3 regions of the Microbacterium panaciterrae genome follow, and region 1 is predicted to be linked to each of the others. Evidence: predicted binding sites of a transcription regulator. Region 1 holds the regulator's gene; each other region holds the start of a gene.
What was found. The regulator HrcA, encoded in region 1, represses chaperone genes, less so after heat shock. The targets are predictions, from matches to a motif close to TTNGCACTCGNNNNNNNCGAGTGCNAA.
Positions count from the first base shown of each region.

Region 2: groES (co-chaperone GroES) is a predicted target of HrcA. The motif match lies at 896-922, and genes of this name have one in related genera.
Region 3: groL (chaperonin GroEL) is a predicted target of HrcA. The motif match lies at 1,191-1,217, and genes of this name have one in related genera.

Region 1 covers NZ_BAABGP010000011.1:20,012-22,210, forward strand. The annotation lists gene dnaJ (molecular chaperone DnaJ) at 1-809, opposite strand, end outside; gene hrcA (heat-inducible transcriptional repressor HrcA) at 860-1,894, opposite strand; gene hemW (radical SAM family heme chaperone HemW) at 1,965-2,199, opposite strand, start outside.
Region 2 covers NZ_BAABGP010000014.1:158,651-160,849, forward strand. The annotation lists gene ABD882_RS10840 (hypothetical protein) at 1-865, shown strand, start outside; gene groES (co-chaperone GroES) at 1,001-1,297, shown strand; gene rarD (EamA family transporter RarD) at 1,477-2,199, shown strand, end outside.
Region 3 covers NZ_BAABGP010000016.1:47,859-50,057, reverse strand. The annotation lists gene groL (chaperonin GroEL) at 1-1,153, opposite strand, end outside; gene ABD882_RS11610 (LytR C-terminal domain-containing protein) at 1,272-1,859, opposite strand; gene ABD882_RS11605 (DUF3263 domain-containing protein) at 1,938-2,195, opposite strand.

The DNA of each region.
Region 1 (2,199 bases):
GCGTCGCTCATCGCCACCTCGAGCGTCGCCAGCAGGTCATCGCCGTCGCGGCTGAAGCGCGCGTGCGGCGCGACCGACACCTCGACGTACAGGTCGCCGTTCGGGCCGCCGGCGCGGCCGACCTCGCCGGAGCCCGGCAGCTGCAGGCGCAGCCCGGTCTCCACGCCGGCCGGGATGTCCAGGCCGACCGTGCGACGCGAGCGCACCCGTCCCTGACCGTTGCAGGTCTGGCACGGGAACGGGATCGTGGTGCCGAACCCCTCGCACGTTCCGCACGGCGCGGTGGTGACGACGTTGCCGAGGAGACTCCGCACCTGCTGCTGGATGTGCCCGGATCCGCCGCAGATGTCGCAGGTGACCGGCGAGGTGCCCACCTGGCAGCAGGAGCCCTGACACGTCTCGCACAGCACGGCCGTGTCGACCTCGATGTCGCGGTGCACACCGAACACGACGTCGCCGAGCTCGAGGCTGACACGCACGAGGGCATCCTGCCCGCGCTCACGACGCGATCGCGGGCGGGCCGCGCGCGCGCCTCCGCCACCGAAGAACGTCTCGAAGATGTCACCGAAGCCGCCGAACCCTCCGAAGCCGGCATTGCCGTTCTGATCGCCGCCCATGTCGTAGCGACGGCGCGAGTCCGCGTCGCTCAGCACGTCGTAGGCGTGCGTGACCGACTTGAACCGCTCTGCGGCCTCCTCGCTGGGGTTCACGTCCGGGTGCAGCTGCCGTGCGAGCCGCCGGTACGCCTTCTTGATCTCATCCTCGCTCGCATCGCGCGAGACGCCGAGAACCTCGTAGTGGTCCGTCACCATCGCCTTTCCGGGCCGCCCTGCGGCAGCGCGTGTGTTCGTGCGGCCGCTCAGCGGCCGGTCTCGTCCTCTTCGAGCAGCTGCGACAGGTAGCGGGCCACGGCCCGCGCCGCCGCGAGATTGCTCGGGTAGTCCATCCGGGTCGGGCCCATCACGCCGACGCGTGCGGTCCCGGAGTGCGTGATGTAGTCGCTCGCCACGATCGACGCCTCGCCGAGGCCGAACGCGGCGTTCTCCGTGCCGATGCTGGCGGCGAGTCCGTGCTCGTCGACCCGCATCTCGCTCATCAGCCGCAGCAGCGTCACCTGCTCCTCGATCGCCTCCAGGAGCGGATGGATGCTGCCGCGGAAGTCGTGCTCGCGGCGGGCCAGCGTCGCCGCCCCCGCCATCACCAGTCGCTCCTGCCGGAACTCGGCGAGCTCCTCGGCGACGGCCCGCAGCAGGGCGGCCTGCGCGGCGCCGATCCGCGGATCCGACAGGCTCTCCCCCGCCGCGGCGACCTGCTCCGCGCCACGGCGCACCGACCGCCCGGTGATCAGCGAGGTGAGCGTCGCGCGCAGCACCCCGATCTCGCTCTCATCGAGCTCGACCGGGAGCGGAACGATCCGCTGGGAGACGCCGCCCGCATCCGTGACGAGCACGACGAGCAGCCGGCTCGGCGCGAGCGCCACCAGTTCGATGTGCGTGACATGCGCCCGGGCGAAGGACGGATACTGCGCGAGCGCGACCTGCCCGGTGAGCCGGGTGAGCACGCGGACGGTGCGCACCATGAGGTCGTCGAGATCCGCGGGGTCTGCCAGGAACGCCGAGATCGCGGTGCGCTGCGCGGTAGAAAGCGGGCGGACCTGTGCGAGGTGGTCGACGAAGACGCGGTAGCCCTTGTCCGTGGGCACACGACCCGAGGATGTGTGCGGGGCCGCGATGAGCTCCTCATCCTCGAGCAGCGCCATGTCGTTGCGGATCGTGGCGGCCGAGACACCGAAGGCGTGCCGATCCACGATCGACTTGCTGCCGACCGGCTCGTTCGTCTGGACGAAGTCCTCGACGATGGCACGGAGCACTTCGAGTCCGCGTTCTGAGACCATCGCTCCTCCTCACCGCTGGCACTCGTGGGTCTTGAGTGCCAATCCTATCGTGTCGTGCTCCGCGACGGGCTCAGTCCGTGAGCGCGCGCACCACGGCGTCGGCGAGCAGGCGCCCGCGCAGCGTCAGCACGAGCGTGCCGCGCAGCGCGGCCGCGGGATCGACGAGGCCGTCGGCGATGAGTCCGGCGACGCGCGTCCGAGCATCCGGCGCGAGCCCGGTGAGCGGCAGGCCCTCGGCCATCCGGGAGCGCAGCAGGATCCGCTCCAGCTCTACCGCGGCCGGATCGGGTCGCTCGGTGCCCGCC
Region 2 (2,199 bases), on a different contig from region 1:
ATGGGTGCGCCGGATCGGCCCCGAGGCGGCGAAACTGCGGCGCCAGCGCGGGAAGCTGATCGTGTGGGCGTGGTGCCTGCTGCCGGTCGGTGTGGCGATCTATGTCGCGTTCATCGCGATCATAGTCGGGGCCGCGAGCCGCCGTTCGGGAGTGGACATCGGCATGGTTCTGCTTCTGGTGTTCCTCGGCGCCTTCGCGTTCTTGGGCGTCGTCTTCTGCGCCGCGCTTGCGAGCAGCAGCCGCCTGCGGATGGAGGGGGCGGCGTGGCGCGTCCTGCAGCCGCAGGTTCCGGGGATCATCGCTTACGAGCTCGGCAGGCAGCTGCGCAGCGCGAGTCGCTTCGACCGTTGGGCGCGGGAGCACGGTGTCATCGCGCCGGCTTCGAGCCCGGACGGTGTGCCGGATCCGAGTCGCGTCGTCGCACCCTGGAGCCCGGATACGACCCGGCGGATCCTTCCCGGGCCCACGGCGCAGGGGGTCTCCCGCGTGACCGTGTTTCCGCTGGCCGGTTTCCTGGTGCTGTGCCTGTGCGGCTCGATCCTGGGTCTCAACGGGATCCGCGGCGTCCTCGGGGCCAGCGTCTTCGCAGCTGGTGCGCTGTGCCTGCTCGCGGCAGGGGTCTGCGCGGTGTGGGGTCTCGCGCGACGTGGCACCGAGTATCGGCATGGGTACATCACCGCGGTGTCGAAGACGCGGTCAGGGAGCATCGTGGACGTCCGCACCGGAGCCGATCTGGTGGATCCGAAGACCGGTGTGGTGATCCGCGCCGCCGGTGCCCCCGCGATCACCAGCCCGACGTACCGGGAGCGCATCCGGGCGATCCGCGCCGCGCACCCCGGCACAAAGGGGGAGCGTCTGCGCTGACGCGATCCGTTCCCGCACCGACACCCTCGGCTGGCACTCGCATTGCATGAGTGCCAGCGTTGTGCCTAGACTGTTGTTAGCACTCTCGGGCTGAGGGTGCTAACCAGACTTGAACCGTCGAGAAAGAGGTAGACCGTGTCGGTTTCCATCAAGCCGCTCGAGGACCGCATCGTCATCAAGCAGGTCGAGGCCGAGCAGACCACCGCGAGTGGCCTGGTCATCCCTGACACTGCCAAGGAGAAGCCCCAGGAGGGCGAGGTCGTGGCCGTGGGCCCCGGCCGCATCGACGACAACGGCAACCGCGTGCCGCTCGACGTCGCCGTCGGCGACCGCGTGCTGTACAGCAAGTACGGCGGCACCGAGGTGAAGTTCGGTGCAGACGAGTTCCTCGTGCTCTCCGCCCGCGACGTGCTCGCCGTGGTCGTGCGCTGACCTCGCAGCACTTTCGCACGAAGGGTCCGGATGCCTCGCGCATCCGGACCCTTCGTCGTCCCCGCCCCTCATATACGAGTCGTCCCCGCCAGCGGAGCCCAGGGGATGCGCTGACGGGGACGACGGTGAGGTATCGGGGGCCGCGATCCTATGTCCCCGCCCGGCCATAGGGTGGACCGGTGAACTCCACCCCGCGCAGCGCCCAGACGGTCGGCGTCGCCTCCGCGATCGGCGCCTACCTGCTGTGGGGCGTGCTGCCGCTGTACTTCCTGCTGCTCAGCCCGACCGGACCGTGGGAACTCGTCGCCTGGCGGGTCGCGCTCTCGTTCGTGTTCTGCCTGATCCTGCTCGCGATCACGCGCGGCTGGAAGCCGCTGCTCGTGATCATCCACCAGCCGCGGCTGCTCGCGCTGACGGCCCTGGCCGGCGTGCTGATCTACATCAACTGGCAGGTGTTCGTCCTCGCCACGCTCGACGGCCAGATCGTCGAGACCAGCCTGGGCTACTTCATCAACCCGATCGGGACGATGCTGCTCGGCGTGTTCGTGCTGCACGAGAAGCTGCGCCGGCTGCAGTGGGTCGCGATCGGGATCGCCACGGTCGCCGTGCTCGTGATCGTTTTCGCGCACGGCGGGTTCCCCTGGATCGCGCTGTCGCTGACGGCCTCGTTCGGCATCTACGGCCTCGTCAAGAAGAAGATCGGCCCTTCGGTCGACGCGATCAGCGGCCTCACCCTGGAATCGTTCTGGCTGCTGCCGATCGCCGCCGTGCAGCTCGTCGTGGTCGGCCTGACGACCGGTCTCACGATGGGCCAGAACGGCGCGCTGCATGCGAGCCTGCTGGCGTTCGCCGGGGTCGCGACCGCGGTCCCGCTGCTGCTGTTCGCGGCGGGGACCCGACGG
Region 3 (2,199 bases), on a different contig from region 1:
CCTCGGTGGCCGCGCCCGCCTTGATGACGGCCACGCCGCCGGCGAGCTTGGCGAGGCGCTCCTGCAGCTTCTCGCGGTCGTAGTCGCTGTCGGTGTTCTCGATCTCGCGACGGATCTGCGTGACACGACCGGCGAGCTGCTCGGCGTCGCCGGCACCCTCGATGATCGTGGTCTCGTCCTTGGTGACGATGACCTTGCGCGCACGGCCCAGCAGGTCGAGGGTCGCGTTCTCGAGCTTGAGACCGACCTCCTCGGTGACCACGGTGCCGCCGGTGAGGATCGCGATGTCCTGCAGCTGCGCCTTGCGGCGGTCGCCGAAGCCCGGAGCCTTGACGGCGACGGACTTGAAGATGCCGCGGATCTTGTTCAGCACCAGCGTCGCGAGGGCTTCGCCCTCGACGTCCTCGGCGATGATGACGAGCTCCTTGCCGTCCTGGATCACCTTGTCGACGATCGGCAGCAGATCCTTGATGTTCGAGATCTTCTGGTTCGCGATGAGGATGTACGCGTCCTCGAAGACCGCCTCCTGGCGCTCCGGGTCCGTGACGAAGTAGGGGTTCAGGTAGCCCTTGTCGAAGCGCATGCCTTCGGTGAGCTCGAGCTCGGTGCCGAACGTCTGCGACTCCTCGACGGTGACGACGCCTTCCTTGCCGACCTTGTCGATGGCCTCGGCGATGAGCGCGCCGATCTCCGGGTCCGCGGCCGAGATCGACGCGGTGGCGGCGATCTGCTCCTTGGACTCGATCTCCTTGGCGGAGGCGAGCAGCTCGGCCGTGATGGCGGCGACGGCCTTCTCGATGCCCTTCTTCAGGCTGATCGGGTCGGCACCGGCGGCCACGTTGCGCAGGCCCTCGCGGACGAGCGCCTGGGCGAGCACGGTGGCTGTGGTGGTGCCGTCTCCGGCGACGTCGTCGGTCTTCTTGGCGACCTCCTTGACGAGCTCCGCGCCGATCTTCTCGTACGGGTCGTCGAGTTCGATCTCCTTGGCGATGGAGACGCCGTCGTTCGTGATCGTGGGCGCGCCCCACTTCTTCTCGAGCACGACGTTGCGGCCGCGCGGGCCGAGGGTCACCTTGACCGCGTCGGCCAGGATGTTCAGGCCGCGCTCGAGGCCGCGGCGGGCCTCCTCATCGAAAGCGATGATCTTTGCCATGAGTACTGTCGTCCCTCCTGGACGTAGACAATGGGGGTTAGCACTCAGATCAGCCGAGTGCTAAAGCCAGTCTGGCACTCGACCCCTGAGAGTGCAAGCCGCCGCCGCGGCGCGCGGGTCAGCCTCCCGAGCCGCCCGACGTGTCCGCCGGCGTCGGCGCGTTCTTCGCGAGATCCAGGCCGAGCACCACCGTGAGCTGCTTCTGCCCCTGCACGACGTCGTTCGCGTACACGTCGCTCTGGGCGGTGTTCGTCGCCCCGATCAGCGCCGCGAGCGCCTCTGCGCCCGCCTTGTCCGCCGGGGTCTGGTAGTAGACCGTCGTGACGGCGATGTCCTGCTTGTCGGCGTCGGCGGCCGCCACCGCGGTGCCGGGGAAACCGGCGTTCACGATGGTGTCGCGGGTCGCGGTCGCGAACCCTGTCGCTGTGGTCCCGTTCAGCACGAACACCGCGTAGGACGTGTCCAGCGCGGGCTTGGTCGGCGTGGCGGTCGGGCTGATGCTGGGAGCCGGCGCCGAGCCGAAGCTGATCTTGTCCATGGCGACCATCGCCGCGAAGATGCCCACCGCGATGAGCACCACGGTCGCCACCGCGGCCCAGAGCAGCACGAACCAGCCGTGCATGCCGGGGTTCTCGGCACGGTGGGCGCCGACGCGTCCCTGGGCATGCGGGATCACGTCGAATCGGTCGCGCGCGGATTCAGGCATTCCCCGATGTTATCCGGACGAGCCCTGAGGATCCCCGCACACGACGGGCGCGGGTGGGCGCCGCGCGGATGGGCGCCCTCAACCCGCCGACGCGGCGGTGCGATCGTCGCGTCGACGCGCTGCGTCGTCCCGGATGCGGCGCAGACGACGCACCAGCAGAGGATCCTGCACCAGCGCCTGCTCCGTGTCGATCACGCGGTCCAGCAGCTGGTAGTACCGGGCCGGCGTCAGCTGCAGCTCGGCGCGGATCGCCTCCTCCTTGGCACTCGAGTGCCCGGGCCGGCGCGCCTCGAAGGTGAGGATCACCCGATCGCGGTCGCTGAGGAGGTCGGTCACCTGA